2 linked regions of the Priestia megaterium genome follow. The protein of the gene in region 2 interacts with the protein of the main gene of each other region in a pairwise test. Links are inferred from orthologs where the notes say so. Each region holds a gene or a part of one and is shown on either strand. Other genes may lie near its edges. The genes, in order: CEQ83_RS12385 and grpE.

Region 1 (6,545 bases), 1.8 Mb from region 2 along the record:
CCTTTATAAAATATAACTTTACAGTTTCTTACGAAAAATACGACTTTTTAAGAAGTGGAAGTAGAACAAAAAACCTACTAATCTCCCTTTTTTTGAAATGCTTTTTTCCTCTGTATAATTTTAAATCACTTATCAACTTCTGTAAATTTTTTAGATTCCCTCTTTTAATTTCCATTTATTTTCCTTTTCTGCGGGGTTGATTTTGATCTAAGGGGATCTTTTATAGAAAACACATGACTATTATCCTGTTTTTTGTGAAGAAAGAAAGCAATAAATGTAATTTCACTTGTAATCGTTTAGAATAGAAAAAGTGGAAATTTTATGTACCTATCCTCCTTAATTATTGGTCTGTGAAAGGAAATTATTATGAAAGTACAACCCGCAAAATGTGGTGTATATGTCTTAAGCGGTCTAGGAGCTGTTACGGTGTTCTTCTTACTTTTACTTAAGAACAGTGCTTTCTTTCTAGAGGAAGAATACGATCAAAACAAACCTGAAGCTGCGCTTGCGGTCAACGAACATACCTATCACCTTCACAAAGGTTCTATTAACTGGTCAAACGGCCGTTCAACAACAAAAAAAGAAATAAATGTATATGATTTATATACATACATATCGCAGCAAAAAAGTATCCCTTTAAAGCAGCAACAATTGGTTAAGCTCCATTTTTCCAACCTAGACGGCGCTTATATTCGCGGCGTGAGCGTGCATATATGGAAAAATAACGGTGAAAAAACCAAGCTGTTTGTCAAAAATAATGAATTTAAGATTCCTGAAAATCAAGGTTTTTACGTTGTAGATATCGTGATTAACTCTACAAGAGGAACAATGCAATATGCGGCAAATGTGCAAATACAGTAAGTTTAGCTGCAGTAAATAAAAGGGGCAGAAATTATAGAAGGGATCAAAAAGTTATTACAAAAAAAGAGAGCAATATGCTCCCTTTTTTATAAAATGAAAAAGACGTCCACGCAGGACGTCTTTGATGCGTTTGTGGCGGGGACCGTGTGACCACATTCACACGTTTAGCTCGAAAGCATGTCCTTCGACTTACACAAATTAGCTCATCGCTTTATTAATGTAACATCTGCCATAGAAAAAAGCAACCCATTTTTAAATAGTTTTTTCTATTTATACATATTTCGCAAGAATCCACAAAATAATATGCATGCGTAGCTATTCACTCTCTACATTTTTAGTCTATTTTAACTCATATACGAATACACTAATAGACCAACCTATGCGCAGTTTTTGAAAAAGGATGTGAATAGCTTGTTTCAAATCACTGATTTCCCTGAATTTTCATGGTCCTATTCCAGGCATAAAATGATCACACAGTGCAAACGAAAGTATGCATATCATTATTATGTCTCACACAACGGATGGCTTGACAGCGCTTCTGCACAGTCTCAAAGCGCTTATCGTTTAAAAAAGGTTTCTACTTTATCTATGTACGCAGGACAAGCCGTCCGTCAGGTGATTACAGAATCCATTTCTGACTATACATCTACACAGATTGTCCCGGGTGAACAAAATTTAGTGAAGAAAGTACAGCAGCTACTAAATAACGCACTGCGTGATTCTACTGACTATGGAGAGCTTTGGTATCATAAGCCTGCTCAGTATAAGATGCTTTTAGAATTCTACGAAAACGGCTATATTTCTAAAAAAGATCTTAAAGACATGCAAAAGCGGGTACACATTTGTGTACATAACTTTTTACAAAGTAAATCGTTTTGCGACGTGGTGTCTTCACCTTCTTTAGAAGTAGATTCTCCTCAGTCGTTTCGTTCTATAAATGTGTATGACCATAAAGTATATGCGCCTTTTCATTCCCTTTTTAAAAATCCAGTCACAGACGAATTTACGATTGTTGATTGGAAAACAAGTAAACAAACAAAAGATGATTTGTTTCAACTGGCAATTTACGCTCTCTACGTGCTAGCTGAATATAATATTTCCGTTGATCAGATAAAAGTCCGAAACGAATACTTGCTTTCAGGCAGTGCGCGTACGTATCAGCTTACTCTTCACGAAATTGAAGCTGTTCTTCGGCAAGTCGATACAAGCATTGACTATATGAAAACTTTTTTGGAACACTCAGAGGTAAATCAACCTCTTCCGCTTGAGCATTTCCCTCAAGCAGATACGCCTTCCTCCTGTCACGGGTGTGCATTTAAAGAATTGTGCCAAACGGGATAAAAAACAGCTGAAGATGATTTATATTTTTTGCTAAACTTTTTTATTGTCAAAAGAACCTTTACTAGCATATAATTTGCATTAAGGAAACATTTTATACTTCATATAAAAAAATTAGCTTGGGCTATTTATTGTTCATCAAAGAAAGGAGCACTAGACATGAAAGATCAAAACGGCAGTAAAGCATTATCAGCTATGCAGCTAAGTGCTCAAGACGTATTGTCGGGTAAAACAAAAGGAATTAAGCGATTATTACCTTTCTTAGGGCCTGCCTTTATCGCAGCGGTTGCTTATATTGACCCAGGTAATTTTGCTACTAACATCGCAGCAGGCTCTCAATACGGATACATGTTGCTTTGGGTTGTATTAATTTCTAACTTAATGGCTGTCTTAATTCAATCGTTATCAGCTAAATTAGGTATTGCAACAGGCTTGAATTTACCCGAGATAGCACAGGAACACTTCCCGTCCTTCGTTTCTTTTGGGCTTTGGATCCAAGGGGAATTAGTCATTATGGCGACGGATTTAGCAGAATTTATTGGGGCTGCTCTTGGAATTTATTTATTATTTCATATTCCTTTGTTCCCAGCTGCACTCATCGCAGCGGTAGGTTCTTTTGCTATTTTAGAGTTACAAAGACGAGGTGTTCGACTGCTAGAAGCAGCGATTGCGGCAATGGTTTTTATTGTGGTATTAGCTTTTGGGACTCAAATGTTTCTTGCGCATCCAGACGGCGCAAGTGTTGTCCAGGGCTTATTTGTCCCTCAGTTTCACGGGACAGACAGCGTGCTGTTAGCTTCTGGGATTTTAGGTGCTACAGTTATGCCGCACGCGATTTATTTGCACTCAGCTCTTACGCAGCGCCGCGTGGTAGGAACTACAGAATCGGAGAAAAAAGCGATTTTCCGCTTTGAATTTATCGATATTGTGATTGCCATGATTATCGCTGGTGCAATTAATGCAAGCATGCTGATTGTCGCAGCCGCTCTATTCTTTAAAAACGGACTAAACGTGCAAGATTTGGACGTGGCTTTTACACAATTTGAACATTTAATTGGTCCTTTTGCAGCTATTGCGTTCGGTGTTGGATTATTATCTTCAGGACTTTCAAGTTCTTCGGTCGGAACAATGTCTGGAGATGTCATCATGCAAGGATTTATTAAACGCAGAATTCCTTTATATCTTCGTCGTTTCATTACAATTATTCCGCCGCTTTTGATTATCGGACTTGGCGTAAATCCAACAAGTGCACTAGTTGTCAGTCAAGTTATTTTATCGTTCGGAATTGCATTTGCGCTTGTACCTCTTATCATGTTTACAAGTAATAAAAAAATCATGGGCGGGTTGGTTAATCATAAAGCAACAACTACTGTAGCTTGGGTGATAGCTGCATTAGTCATTTGTTTAAATATCTTTTTGATTTATCAAACGTTAGCATAGTAAATAAATCAAACTTTCAAGAAAAAACAAAAAAGAGACCCTGAAAAGTTAGATATAGTCTAACAATTGGGTCTCTTTTTTATTATTTTTTTATTAAACGATAGTAAAAATGAAGTAGACGAGAGTTCCAATAATGGCCGACAGTACTAAGCAACCCAGTGGATATAAATAAGAATAGTTTTCTTTACGGATTGAAAGAAGGCGATCCACAATAAAAATAAGAATGACGCCCAACATTCCGAATTCAAACATTAATAACCCAAAAATGGCGTGAAATATGAATGACATGATAAAATCAATTTTTTTACTACGGTCTTTTACAAAAGCACTGACTAATAAATCAACGATAACCGTGCCTAACGTCCCCATTATTAAAAAGAAGGGTGTAAAAAATAAAAGGTATAAAGGAAATAATTCGCTGAAATGCGAACTGTTTTTCTTTATAGTAAAATTGGGAATTGACTCTTTTATCCCTGGTATAAAACAAAAAAGCAAAGCAAAAAGAAAGGCAGCTATGATAGCCGCTGATAGTTTTCTATTTAAATGCATGTTTATTTTTTTATTACTGAATTCAGTATTTGTTTTTGTATGTTTATGATTCATATGTCTTTAACGTGATGTACGCACCTTTTCCTTTCTCGTAACTTTTTATCCACATTTTATGTCCAACTTTTGTTACCAGCACTTACAATGATACACGTTCTTTTTAAAATTGACTACATTAACACGTTTAATGTCTACTTTCTTTTTCTATAAAACAAAAGAAAGGCGTTTTTTCTATATGTAATTAATACTCTTGTTTAGCTCCTTTAACAGGATAAAATTGTGCATCCGTTGTGAAACATAATATTGACCGTGTTTTGATTGTTCGCCAAATGCTAATCGATCATCGGTTTCATCTTCTGTCGCTACCCTGCTTACAGGCGCCATCGTTTCATCTGTTGCTGAAATGGTGTCTGCTCCAGGGGCATGTTTAGGTTGAGGGTTTTTGTAAGTGACGTGCGTATCGCCTTGTTTGTCTTCACAAGCGGCGAGACTTGTGAACAAAACAGCCGCTACAAGGCTTCTGGTAACTATTTTCTTCATGTTATTCCTCCAATGACTAGTCTATATACTATGCTACATGGTATTTATCTGGGAATCGAGGATAAGATTGGTTTATTATGCAGGAAGAAGAAAAAGTGACTGAAGTCAGTGAGATTTGGAACGGATATAGGACTTTCAGAGACTTTTGTTCTTGTTTTTACAACAAAAAAAGAGACGATTTACGCCTCTTTTTGTTTGTTCGTATTACGAATTTAGTTCATCTAAAATTGAATGCAGTTCACTTAAATGGGTAATTTCATAAGTAGGAATGACTTCATTTCGCTCTTTATCGTGACGATTAATCCATACAGATTTCATTCCAACGCGAGAAGAACCCAGTATATCTGTCATTAAATTATCTCCAACCATGATCGCTTCATCTTTCTTTAAATCCATAAGTGATAAAGCATGGTCGAAAATAGATGGATCAGGCTTACCCCGGCCAAATGCCCCTGAAATCACAATCTCATCAAAATATGGAACTAGTTCTGATGTAATATCTAATTTGGTATTTTGTAAGTCAGGTGAACCGTTTGTTAACAGCAGCAGCTTGTACTTTCCTTTTAATTGATCAAGCACTTCAAACGTTTCTTCGTATACAAACGGTGTTTTGCGGCGCTCTAAAGGAAAACGTTCAGCTAATTCCGCTCCAAAAGCATCGTCGTGAATTCCTAGAGCACGAAGGCCTCGAGTCCAAGCTTCTTTGCGATAAGTAGGAACAATATCTTTCATTTTGCGGAATTCATCATGATCGTCTAAAAAATTTCCCCATAACCCTTCAAATGGATTAATGCCAATCATTTGCGTAAATTCATAGGTTTCATACGAAGCATATAATTCTCTTGCTTCCTTACGCACCGCTTCTTCTAGTTCTTCAGGTTTTAGATTATATTTTTCACTTGCATATGTACATGTTGCAACGAATGCTTCTTTTACGCTTTTTTGATCCCAAAGTAGCGTGTCATCTAGGTCGAAAAAAACCGCTTTAATCATGGATGTGTGTACCCCCTACTGTTTTTGAAAAAGTTTAACTATTCTTACACTAGATTACAAGGATACACACAATAAGTCTAGTGTATTTGCGATTTATTGTGTAAATTTATTTTTATAAAGGATCACCTTTACAAACAAATTTACAGAAATAAAAACAGCTGATATAATCACAGCAGGTATATATGCAGGAGGTTTTATATGGAATCGTTAGAAGAAATATTCGGCATTCCCACCGTTCGTACAAGTAAGCGCTTAAGCAGAGTCGTTGCCGCACACTTACGTCCTTTTGGGATTACGCCAGAACAGTGGACCGTTTTAAAGCGCGTATCAGAAGCTGAATATAGTACACAGAAGCAATTAGCTGAGCGAGCAGATAAAGATCAAGCGACGCTGACTAAAATTTTAGATTTACTAGAAAAACAAAATTGGATTCAGCGTGTTAGAAATCCAGAAGATCGCCGCTCGTTTTTTATTCAAATAACAGAAGACGGCCTGCGTTTAAAAACAGAAGTGACGCCTGCTGTAGAACAGGTATTTTCCGAATTAACGTCCCAGCTAAACGAGCAGCAGGTAAAGATTTATACCGACACTTTACAAAAACTTGAACTCCGCGCCGAACAATTGCTTCAAGACGCAGAAAACCTGCGTTAAATACCCAAAACCCCACAGGTAACATTCTGCGGGGTTTTATACGTAGTTGGCAATACATAATACTTCTTTAATTTTTGAAATCACTTGTTTGGTTTCATCTGTTAAAGAGGTGAATTTAAACGCGATGGATTCTGCATTTGGATTAATGAAGGGTTCTTTATTTGTGTCTTTGCGGT
Region 2 (12,488 bases):
AGAATACTTGTGATTTGCTTGTTGGAATTGTCGTATTACGCTCAATTAGCTTTGTAAATACGCCACCCATTGTTTCGATACCTAGTGATAAAGGCGTTACGTCTAGTAATACAACGTCTTTTACATCACCAGTTAATACGCCACCTTGAATTGCTGCACCAAGTGCAACTACTTCATCAGGGTTTACACCTTTATGAGGATCTTGACCAGTTTCTTTTTTGATTGCATCTTGTACCGCTGGGATACGAGTTGAACCACCAACTAAGATTACTTTATCAAGTTCGCTTGCAGAAAGACCTGCATCTTTTAAAGCTTGACGCACAGGGGCCATTGTACGTTCAACAAGACCTGCTGATAACTCGTCAAATTTAGCACGTGATAAAGATACTTCTAAGTGAAGAGGACCAGCTTCTCCAGCAGTGATAAATGGTAAAGAAATTTGTGTAGATGTTACGCCTGATAAATCTTTTTTCGCTTTTTCAGCCGCATCTTTTAAACGTTGAAGCGCCATTTTATCTTTGCTTAAATCAACGCCGTTTTCTTTTTTGAATTCAGCTACTAAATAGTCGATGATTACTTGGTCAAAGTCGTCACCACCAAGGCGATTGTCACCTGCAGTTGCGCGAACTTCAAATACGCCGTCGCCAAGTTCTAGAATAGATACGTCAAACGTACCGCCACCAAGGTCATAAACTAAAACTGTTTGATCTTCATCTGTTTTTTCTAATCCGTATGCAAGCGCTGCTGCAGTAGGCTCGTTAATAATACGCTCTACTTCTAAACCAGCAATTTTACCAGCATCTTTTGTTGCTTGACGCTCAGCATCATTAAAGTAAGCAGGAACTGTGATAACAGCTTTTGTTACAGGCTCACCTAAATACTCTTCAGCATAACCTTTCAAATGTTGAAGAATGATAGCTGACATTTCTTGAGGCGTGTATTGCTTGCCTTCAGCTTCCACCTTATGGTCTGTACCCATATGACGTTTAACTGAAATAATTGTGTTAGGGTTTGTAATAGCTTGACGTTTCGCTACTTCCCCAACTTGACGCTCACCGTTTTTGAATGCCACAACTGATGGCGTTGTACGGTTTCCTTCTGGGTTTGGAATTACTTTTGGTTCGCCGCCTTCTAATACAGCGACACAAGAGTTAGTTGTACCTAAATCGATACCAATGATCTTACTCATTGACAATGACCTCCTTCATAATATGTAGTGTTATTGATTCACTTTAACCATCGCAGGGCGGATGATTTTATCTTTTAATTTGTAACCTTTTTGAAGCTCTTCTACTACCGTGTTCGGTTCGTATTCATCGTCTTCTACTTGCATCACTGCTTGATGCTCGTATGGATCAAATGTTTTCCCAACTGACTCAATTGCTTCAACACCTTCTTTTTGAAGTGCCTCTACCAATTGACGGTATACCATTTCTACACCTTGTAGCACAGATTTGGTTTGTTCGTCCGCTGTGTTAACTTGTAATGCACGTTCAAAGTTATCAAGTGCTGGTAAAATATCCGCAACCAATGATTGAGCACGGTATTTTTGAGCAGCTTCTGCATCGAGACGTGAACGACGACGGAAATTATCGAAATCAGCTTGTAGACGTAAGTAGCGATTCTCTTCTTCTTCAAGCTGTTGCTTTAATTGATCATTTTCTTGTTGAAGAGGGTTTACTTCCTCAGACGCTTCAGCTTCAGTTGCTTCAGCAGCTTCTGTTTGAACTTCTTCAACCACTTCTTCGTTTTGTTCTTCTACTTGCTTTTCGTTTGACAATTCATTCACCTCCCTTAAATGTTTACACACATTTTCACATTTTAAACAACGATTTTTATTTTATCACAGGGAAAGGATGGAAGTAATATATTCCACCCGATTCCTTTATTCTTTATACAAGTTTGTTAACACTTGAGACATATCTGATGATAGCAGTGTAAGCAAACTAATCACACGCGCATATTCCATGCGGGTCGGTCCCAGTATAGCAATTGTGCCGAGCTGTTCGTGACCAAAAGAATAACTAGCTGTAATTAAGCTGCAGCCTACCATTTCATTCAACTTATTTTCATGACCAATTTTCACGTGTATGCCAGCCTCATTTGGGCTTAGCAGCTTATAAAACTGCTGTTCATGTTCAATAATGTTGAACAGCCCGCGAATTTTATTAAGATCATGAAATTCCGGCTGAGCAAACATATTCGTTTTGCCGCCAACTACTAATTTGCCATTCATGTTGAGCTTTAATGCATCATTGAGTATGTCCATCGTCTGCTCATACCCTTGAATGTGGCTTTTTAAGAGCGTCGCTACTTCTTTGTACATTTTATCATGTAAATCAGTAATGCGAACGCCGATGAGCTTTTCGTTCAAAATGTTAACCATCTTTTCAATATCGGAAGGTTGAATACTGCTCGGTAACGTAATCGTCCGACTTTCAACGTGTCCTGTATCAGTCACAATAATGGCAACAGCTGACTGAGCCGTTAAAGGTAAAATCTGCAGCTGTTTTAACTTATGGCTGACCGCTTTTGGCCCTAGCACAATGGACGTTAAACTCGTTAAATCAGATAAAATTTGCGCTGATTTTTGAACGAGCTGCTCCAGTTCTACAATGCGCTCAGCAAATACCGAACGTACTGTAGAAACATCGCTTGCTTTCAAGTGCTGCGGGGACACTAGGTGATCAACATAATAACGATAGCCTTTCTCAGACGGAACGCGCCCTGAAGAAGTATGAGTTTTTTCAATAAATCCAAGTTCTTCTAGGTCTGACATCTCATTACGAATCGTAGCCGAACTAAAATTAAACTCTTCTTTCTTAGATAATGTTCGAGAGCCTACCGGCTGCGCAGATCGAATGAAATCATCAATAATGACTTGTAAAATTAATAACTGTCGATCAGTAAGCACGCTTCATCACCTCTGTTAGCACTCTAAAACTCTGAGTGCTAAATCTAATAATAAATTACCAAATCACTATAGCGATGTCAACGATTTGGTATTAGATTATCCCAATAAAGGCTTGAAAAACTTCATTCCCCAAAAATCGACCATTGTGTGTTAAAAAGACGGAGCTATTGTCTTCACCCAGAAGTCCTTTCTCTTTGTATTCTTGAATAGGTTCTCCAAATACATCTTTTAATTCTCGATTGAATTTTTGCTTAAACTCCTCTTTTGAGACTCCTTTCGTTTTACGAAGGCCCAAAAACATTTCTTCTTCCATTTTTTCAGCCTCGGTCACGCTCACTTCATTAAGATATGCATTTCCTTTTTGCTCGACTGAATCAATGTACTTTTTTAATGGTCCAATATTTGCTCGTCTTATTCCGTCAATATAGCTGTGTGCGCCTGCACCAATTCCGTAATAATCGTCGTTGTTCCAATATGTTAGATTATGAATACTCTCGTAGCCTGACTTTGCGAAATTACTGATTTCATATTGATGAAAACCTTGTTTGTCCATTTCTTTCATAAGCAGCTCATACATAGCTGCTTCTTCTTCTTGAGCAGGCAGCGGCAGCTTCCCTTTATTCATTAAATTATAAAATACCGTTTTAGGTTCAATAATTAACGAATAGGCAGACATATGCTCTACCTCTAATGAAAAAGCGGTTTGAAGCGTAGAAGAAAAATCAGCTACCGTTTGTTCCGGCAAGCTATAAATTAAGTCTAAGCTTATATTCGACATTCCAATCTTTCTCGCTTGCTCAATACAATCAAATACCTGCCTATTTGAATGCACACGTCCAATTTTCTCCAATAACCTTTCATTAAACGTTTGTACACCAATACTTAAACGATTCACGCCATAGTCATGGAGAAGCTGAAGCTTTTCTTTTGTCAATTCATTCGGATTCGCTTCAAATGTAAACTCACCTTTCTCATCATAAGGAAGATACATACGAATGGATTCTAAAAAATACTCCAGCTGCTGTTCATCTAAGGCTGTGGGCGTTCCACCCCCAACGAATATCGTGTTCAAATTGGTCGTTGGATAACGTTCGACTGTTTGTTTCATTTCTTCTCGCATGCTTTTCAAATACGGCATAACGGGCTGATTTTTGAAAAACACTTTATTAAAGTCACAATAGTGACAAATATGATGACAAAACGGGATATGCAGATATGCTGCCTTCACCATGGACTTTCACCTCAATCACATTTATAAATGATAAAAATACCGCAGAGTCTCTCTGCGGTATTTTTATCTATGTTCGTTCACACTTATTTACAGCGCTCAAAACTCTTTACTATCGTATCAGATTCGCTTCATTTTCAAAACTAATTTGACATGTTAAATAATAGAATTTCAGCTATTAATCTTCGTCCATGCGAAGCACAGCCATGAATGCTTCCTGCGGTACTTCAACAGAACCGACCTGCTTCATACGTTTTTTACCTTCTTTTTGTTTTTCAAGAAGTTTACGTTTACGAGAGATATCTCCTCCGTAACATTTTGCTAAAACGTTTTTGCGAATGGCTTTAATTGTTGAACGCGCCACAATTTTTTGACCGATTGCCGCTTGAATCGGCACTTCGAACTGTTGACGTGGAATAAGCTCTTTAAGCTTTTCTACAATGACTTTACCACGATCGTAAGCTGAATCTCTGTGAACGATAAAGGACAGCGCATCGACCGTTTCACCGTTTAAGAGAATATCCATCTTCACAAGCTTCGAAGGCTGATATCCGATAAGCTCGTAGTCAAACGACGCGTAGCCTTTTGTATTTGATTTTAGTTGATCAAAGAAATCATATACAATTTCAGCCAGCGGAATTTCGTATACAATACTCACGCGATTAGCATCCAAGTACTGCATATCAATAAAGTTGCCTCGCTTCTTCTGACAAAGCTCCATCACAGCACCAACATAATCGTTTGGTACCATCATTGTGGCCTTCACATACGGTTCTTCCACGCGTTCAATCTTTTGTGGGTCCGGCATATTAGAAGGGTTATCTACAGACAGATGAGTCTCGTCTGTTAAATATACGTCATAAATAACGCTTGGAGCTGTTGTAATTAAATCGATTTTAAATTCACGCTCAATACGCTCTTGGATAATCTCCATGTGAAGCAGTCCTAAGAATCCACATCGGAAACCAAACCCTAAGGCCTGAGACGTCTCTGGCTCAAACTGAAGTGCAGAGTCATTTAGCTCTAACTTTTCTAGTGCTTCACGAAGATCGTTATACTTCGCTGTATCAATCGGATACAGTCCGCAGTATACCATTGGATTCAGACGACGATAGCCAGGAAGAGGTTCACTTGCTCCGTTTTTGGCAAGAGTAATCGTGTCCCCTACTCGCGTATCTCCAACATTTTTAATAGCTGCTGTTAAAAACCCTACGTCGCCAACAGAAAGTTCATCTTTAGCAACGGCTTTTGGGGTTAACACACCTAGCTCCGTTACCTCAAACTCTTTTCCTGTTGCCATCATTTTAATTTTGTCGCCTACTTTTACTCGTCCCTGTACGATACGAATAGATGCAACTACACCTCGGTATGCATCATAAAATGAATCAAAGATTAGCGCTTGAAGCGGTGCATCTGGATCCCCTTCAGGAGCAGGAACTTTTTCAACAATTTGTTCTAAAATTTCTTCGATTCCAATTCCTGCTTTAGCTGAAGCTAATACTGCTTCTGACGCATCTAATCCAATTACGTCTTCAACCTCTTGGCGCACTCGCTCTGGCTCTGCGCTCGGCAGGTCAATCTTATTAATGACAGGTAAAATTTCAAGGTTGTTATCAAGCGCTAAATATACGTTTGCTAGTGTTTGAGCTTCAATACCTTGAGCTGCATCTACTACTAGAATAGCACCTTCACACGCGGCTAAACTTCGCGACACTTCATATGTAAAATCGACGTGTCCCGGTGTGTCAATTAGATGAAAAGTATACTCTTCTCCATCTTTTGCTTTGTATTGAAGCTGCACAGCATTTAATTTAATGGTAATTCCACGTTCACGTTCTAAATCCATCGAATCTAAAAGCTGAGCTTTCATTTCTCGCTGTGTTAACGCATTTGTTTTTTCTAAAATACGGTCTGCTAATGTTGACTTACCGTGGTCTATATGAGCAATAATCGAAAAGTTTCTGATTTTCGATTGTCGTTTCAATCTTGCTTCTCTATCCATATTTTTTTCACTCCTACTGAAAATCGGCAAAATACACTAAACTAAATTATAACAACACATTCGTCAACATTCAATAAGCATTCCATTGGGGATTTTTCCATACAAAAAAGCAGAAAGAGATTCTGCTTTTAATTAAGAAGATGATGGATAGCCTTAAAAGCTTTTCCTATTGTACTTTTCACGCCTTCTGCTAGACTTTGACCTAGCGAGGAGAAAAAGTTAAAAGCCTTTCGTTTTTCTAAAAGCTGCTGTTTTTCATCAATGTTCACAACTTTTTTTGAACCTAAAACAGCAGCTTCCACCTGACCATCTGACGTTTTAGACACATTAATAACATGTTCAATCGAAGGATCATTATATCCCTTCATTTTAATCAACCCTTGCTGAGCCGTCTGCATTCCTAAAAATACGACGAACAGTAAAAAAATAGTTAGCACTACTGATTTTAAAGTAAATTTAATCATATTATTAGGCCCCTTACTTCTTTATCTTCTGTAGTACTAACCATTATGACTATATTCTGAAGAACTCATTCATCTAAAAGCGTATTAATGAGTATATGCCCCAAAGTTCTCTTGGTCCACTTCATGATGCAAAGCAGCGTTAAGTCCTCCTGCAACTACATTAGCCATATCTTCAATAAACATATCCACTTCTTTTGGCGTAACCATCAAATTATGACCTAAAGGTGCAAGCACTTCATGAATAAGACGTCTTTTTTCTTCATCGGGAAGAGTGCCAATCATACCGAGGTACGTTTGACGCTGCTCTTCATTGGGTAAATCATCCTCCGTGAGCTTCTTTTTTTCTCCAAACGTCATACCGGACGGAAGCAGCGACTTAGACGGCTTTCCCTGCTCTTTCATTTCTCGGCCGAAATGTTTTAGGATAAAGTCAATTGTATCGCTTGTAATGGACACAGCATCCACCACCGTTGGAATACCTATTGCAATAACTGGAATGCCAAGTGTTTCATAACTGATTTCTTTGCGCTTGTTTCCAACCCCAGACCCAGGATGAATACCTGAATCTGAAATTTGAATGGTAGCATTTACCCGTTCAATCGAGCGAGCGGCCAGCGCATCGATTGCAATAATAAAATCTGGATTCACTTTCTTTACAACGCCAAAGATAATATCACTTGTCTCAATACCCGTCATTCCCATTACTCCCGGAACAATGGCGCTAACGGGTCTAAAGCCATCTTGCACGCTTTCAGGCTGTAACTCAAACAAATGTCTTGTAATCAACAAATTATCTACTGCCTTTGGTCCAAGCGCATCTGGTGTCACACTTAAGTTTCCAAGACCTACTACAAGACAGCTAGCATCATCTGGAATGTTGAGGCTTTTAATAAAAAAATTCAGCTCTTTAGCAAATACTTCTTCCATAGCCTCTTGCTTTTCAGTATCCTGCTCGCGAATGCCTACCGATTCAAGGGTTACATATCGGCCTTTTTTCTTACCGATTGCTTCTGCGCCCTCTTCCGTAATTTCTACCATTGAAATTTTGACACCTTGTTCTTCTTTTTCTTTTACAATTACGCCGTTGATTTCTGACTGGTTATTCGGTTTAGGCTGATTTTCTAACGCTATGTCTTTTGCTTCGACAGCTAAATCCGTGCGCACGCTATATTGACTTAAATCAAGTTCTTTTTCCATTTCTTAACCTCCTAGACAATCTTTGTTGAAATTATTGTCACCGAGGACTGGCAGATTCATGCATTTAAGAAATGAAAAGTAGAAGGAAGGGCGCAATATCAGCTACAAGCTTTTAAAGAGAGGTCTGTCATATAAAATTCCTTGTCAAGGCTATTGCATTCTGTCCTTGTGTTTGATAAAATATCTTTTGTTCTTATTGTGAAGAATGTCGAGTTCTATATAATCTCGATTGTTATCATTTCGGGAGGTGAAACGGATGCCAAACATTAAATCAGCTATCAAACGTGTAAAAACTACTGAAGCTCGCCGTGCTCATAACATTCAAGCTAAATCAGCTATGCGTACTGCAATCAAAAACTTTGAAGCTTTAGTTGAAAACAACGATGTAGATAACGCAAAAGCAGCATTTGCTGTTGCTTCTAAAAAATTAGACAAAGCCGCACAATCTGGTCTTATCCACAAAAATGCTGCAGCTCGTCAAAAATCTCGCTTAGCAGTAAAACTTAACGGTTTATCTGCATAATTGAGACAAAAACGATCCCATTAGGATCGTTTTTTTATTGCGCTCTTTTTAATAAAAACAGCTGTAAAATAAGCGCTTTATCCATTTTCCCCGTCTTCATTTCATAATCCGCCTCTGCTAAATCCTTTAAAATTTCTTTAAGCTGCTGTTCCTCAAAACTTCGGCTCTGCTGCAAAGCAATTTTCACACGAAACGGATGAACTTTAATCGTTTGAGCAATTTGCTGCTGACCGTACCCTTGGCTAGACAGCTGCTTCGTATGATAAATTAAACGAAACTGCGTCGCTAACAAAGATAAAATTTTAATAGGCTCTTCGTTGTTACGCAGCAAATCCTGATACATATTTAAAGCGATAGAAACCTTTCGCTGAATAACAGCGTCAATAAGCGTAAATACGTTTTGTTCAAGCGTTTTTGCCACAAGCTTAAGCACTACTTCTTTTGTAATGACTCCTCCTTGTCCAACGTATAACACCATTTTTTCAATTTCATTTGTCACAAGCGTTACATTAAGCCCCACAAGCTGAATAAGCAGCGTTTCAGCATCTTCATCCATATTCACTCCATCTTTTGAAAGCAAATTATGAATCCACTGCTTCATTTCTTTTTCACCAAATTCGTTCGCTTCGATGTAAGCTGCTTGTTTTTTTAATAATTTTGTTATTTTTTTTCTTTCATCCAGCTTTTCATAAGGGGCTAGAAGAATTAACGTTGAAAAAGACGGGGGCTGTTCGACATATTGCTGAAGTTTTGCCAGATCATGCTCAACTTTATCTTTTGATTTTTCAGCCGTTAAAAATGCTGCATTTTTCGCAACCACTACACGCTTGTCTCCTAAAAAAGGAAGCGTTTCAGCATCTTCTAGAACTTGATCAATCGATGTCTCTTCTAAATCGTATAGGGACAAGTTAAATTCTTTATCTTCTTCATTCAACGTATAGTCGACGATTTTATCTCTAATCTTTTTACTCATAAATGCATTAACCCCGTGTATTAAATAAACGGGGGCGATATTATTTTTGGTAATACTTTTTAAGCTATCAACTGCCAACGTATATACGCTCCTCTTTTTTTATTCATCTATATTGATTATGTATAGTTACTGATAAACAAAATACAATTTCTATCGTAAAGGTGTTATGAGTTTTTGGCAACAATACAAAAGGAATTGTCTTAAAACGACAATTCCTCAGTTTATGATAAACATCAACAATATAAGCCCTAGGTTACTTATTTGTTAATGATTAAACCCTTATCTCTATTTTCTCCTCATGCTCATAAAGTATAGTTGTTAACTGTTGTCAGTTTGTGAAAACGCTTTTAAATTGTCTAGATTTTTAAAAAAAGTTAGATTATACTGTAAACAGGAGGGGTGTTAATGAACCAATTTGAAGAAAGTGTCCAAAGTAAACGAAACGACGCTGTCGATTCTGCCGTAGGATTTGGTGTTTCATTTGGCTTTTTCACTGCCTTATTTGTTATTGCAACTGTGATTCACTACTTGGGTTCGTAAAATTGCTTCAAGGCTGCTTCTTAGCAGTCTTTTTCAGTTCGTTTTTCTTACTATAGACTATGGAAGTTGCTGCGAAAACGTTCCTGACTTTTTTGTAAATTCATACATTACCCCACCATCTTCATCCGTTCGGTAAATGTACACCCCGTAGCTTTTCAGAAGCTCTAATATTTCTTGATGGGGATGACCATAACGATTTTTTTGCCCCGCTGAAACAAGCGCTACTTTAGGGTTTAAATGTTGAACAAACTCTTCTGAAGTTGAGGTTTTACTGCCATGATGACCCACTTTTAATACATCTGCTTTAAGGTTGGGAAAGTCTTTCAATATTCTTTGTTCTCCTTCCTTTTCTAAATCTCCGGTGAATAGCCATCTTAAATTTCCTAACTTAGCGTCTATTACAATTGAGCCGTTGTTGCTCGTTTCTTCGAAACCTGTCGGAGAAATAACCTGAAATAAGACACCTCCTTCTTGCCAGCTATCTCCTTGTTGAACAATTTGAACAGGCACGCTTTGTTTTTGAGCAGCGATCACCAAGCCAGTCTCTACGTCATTTAATTCGGCTTTTTTTCCAAGCACCAGCTCTCCGACAGCCACTTGTGAAAATAAATGTTGTGCCGCCCCTGCGTGATCATAATCGCCGTGTGTGATAATCATTTTATCTACCTTTGTCATTCCTTTTGAATGCAAAAAGGGAACAAGTACGTCTTCTCCCACGTCAAAAGAAGAACGGCGTTTTTGCCATGGTTCTTTTGGAAATGAAACGGTTCCTCCGGTATCGATCATATACACGCCTTTTCGATAAGGAAGCTCAATGATAAAGCAGTCTCCTTGTCCTACATCGACCATTGTGACCGTTCCTTTTGGATTCAAATAAGGATACATACATTGTGCGGCTAACAATGCCGCGAGAAGAAACATATAGCGAACGAAAAATTTCCCTGCTTCGACCGCCACAAATAAAGCATAAATGCATAGGTACATGCCCAAAAACAGCAAAATATGGGGTTTTCCCGTTACGAAATCAGCGGGAATCCACTCAAAAAAATCAAGCAATTTTTCACAAGCAAGTAAAAGAACATGAAGAATTTGCTCCAGCAATTCACTCACTCCCGGCAAGATGATACGAACAAAAAGAATGAGCAAACAAAGAGGTAATACAACAAGAGAAAACAACGGTACAAAAACCATATTTAATGGCAAACTGAGGAGAGATACTCCATAAAAATAGTACAACAATAAAGGAAGTGAACTGACTTGTGCAATCGCTGAAACAGCCATGAGCTGGCTGAAAGAAGAATGAAAACGAGGTAAAATTGTCTGACTCGATAAAATCAAGGCAAAACTAACGGCAAAAGAAAGCTGAAATCCTACATCAAATAAATAGTACGGTTTGAAAAGAAGCATGCTCATAAAAGCAAGGCTGATGCTATCAACCAAAAGAATTTTTCTTTGTATTTTTATCGATATAAGCATCAGCATACTCATAAAAACAGCTCGGACAACTGAAGCGCTGCCACCGGCCAAAACCATGTATACAGGAAGAAGCAAAAGTAAAAGCATAATGGCTCGCTCGCGCGTTATTCCAATCCGAATAAGCAAATAAAAACACATCGCTGTCAGCAGTCCAACATGAAGACCTGATATGGCAAGCAAGTGTATTAAACCAAATTGCTGATAGCGCTTGATACTCTCTTCTTCGATCCCAGTACGCTCGCCGTAAATTAGTGCCTGCATAAATCCAGCGCCTGGATCCGACATGTTTTGTTGAATATAATTAATTCCTTTTTGAAGAATAAAGGTAAGGTACGTAAGTGGAGTTAAGGTGGGGAGCTGGCATTTTGCCAAATCAAGTCTCTTGACGTTAAGCTGCCAATGAATAGACTGATGGTATAAATATTGCTGATAATCAAATGCATGAAGGTTGCGAGCAGCTGAAGGAGAAGTTAATTGCCCTGCTAGTTGACAAACTTGATGAATCGTTAGCTTTTCGAGCTGCTGTTTCTCTTCCAGCGTTTTTAGTTTATAAAAAGCCATGACTTCTTCATTTTGAACCGTAAACTTAAAAGTAAGCTTGTCGCCGTCACTATGCGGAACAGATGAAATTTCGCCTATAAAAGTAGAAGATTCAGCTAAAAGAACCGTTTTGTTATGGTTATTTGCCTCAGCTAATAGGTAGACGCACAAAACGCTCAACAGTGCAGAAGCAATAACCACTTTCCTCGGACATTGTAGCCATTGAAAAATGAAAAGCACGATTAGCAAAAACAGGCTTACAGCGGAATGATTATCATATACATATAAGGCTAGCATCATGCTAAAAGCACAGTAAATATAATATCCTTTCACTTTTAGCTCCTTTCTTCCTTAAAAGAAAGAGGCTTCTTACTGTTACCAAGTAAAAAACCTCTTTTACCTTTAATTTGCCGTAAACAAAGCGAGAGCTTCACGCTGTAAATTCATCACTTCTGCTTCGTCAGCTCCGCTTTTTTCTAAACGAGCGAGAACATCCGTTACAAATTGAAGCTTCTCTTTACTTTTTAAGTCAATGATTGCTTCATCAAGTTCAACTTTTGCTGTTTTCACTCCCGCCTGTTCAAATAACTCAACAGCATACGGATGATTTTTGTAATCATTAGCATAATAT

What was found.
Region 1: the proteins of grpE (region 2) and CEQ83_RS12385 interact in binary tests that used the Escherichia coli proteins (3 or more experiments, as listed by UniProt). The link is inferred for Priestia megaterium from one-to-one orthologs.

What each region holds. Positions count from the first base shown.
Region 1 is NZ_CP023317.1:2,469,821-2,476,365, forward strand. The notes cover bases 1,634-4,498. They hold CEQ83_RS12385 (Nramp family divalent metal transporter), read left to right. Parts: upstream 1,634-2,358; coding sequence 2,359-3,639; downstream 3,640-4,498. Other genes in these bases: CEQ83_RS12380 (PD-(D/E)XK nuclease family protein), read left to right, coding at 1,634-2,202; CEQ83_RS12390 (hypothetical protein), read right to left, coding at 3,733-4,242; CEQ83_RS12395 (hypothetical protein), read right to left, coding at 4,417-4,498. In the rest of the region: CEQ83_RS12375 (hypothetical protein), read left to right, coding at 367-861; more of CEQ83_RS12380, read left to right, coding at 1,264-1,633; more of CEQ83_RS12395, read right to left, coding at 4,499-4,725; CEQ83_RS12400 (HAD family hydrolase), read right to left, coding at 4,930-5,718; CEQ83_RS12405 (MarR family winged helix-turn-helix transcriptional regulator), read left to right, coding at 5,917-6,369; CEQ83_RS12410 (hypothetical protein), read right to left, coding at 6,406-6,545. UniProt on the Escherichia coli protein: H(+)-stimulated, divalent metal cation uptake system. Involved in manganese and iron uptake. Can also transport cadmium, cobalt, zinc and to a lesser extent nickel and copper. Involved in response to reactive oxygen.
Region 2 is NZ_CP023317.1:4,319,652-4,332,139, forward strand. What follows is about bases 1-2,980. They hold grpE (nucleotide exchange factor GrpE), read right to left. Parts: upstream 1,781-2,980; coding sequence 1,220-1,780; downstream 1-1,219. Other genes in these bases: dnaK (molecular chaperone DnaK), read right to left, coding at 1-1,189; hrcA (heat-inducible transcriptional repressor HrcA), read right to left, coding at 1,886-2,914. Also shown: radical SAM family heme chaperone HemW, read right to left, coding at 3,006-4,145; lepA (translation elongation factor 4), read right to left, coding at 4,321-6,144; CEQ83_RS22160 (YqxA family protein), read right to left, coding at 6,273-6,608; GPR endopeptidase, read right to left, coding at 6,693-7,805; rpsT (30S ribosomal protein S20), read left to right, coding at 8,062-8,328; holA (DNA polymerase III subunit delta), read right to left, coding at 8,363-9,379; CEQ83_RS22180 (YqzM family protein), read left to right, coding at 9,707-9,841; CEQ83_RS22185 (DNA internalization-related competence protein ComEC/Rec2), read right to left, coding at 9,899-12,190; CEQ83_RS22190 (ComE operon protein 2), read right to left, coding at 12,260-12,488. UniProt on the Escherichia coli protein: Participates actively in the response to hyperosmotic and heat shock by preventing the aggregation of stress-denatured proteins, in association with DnaK and GrpE. It is the nucleotide exchange factor for DnaK and may function as a thermosensor.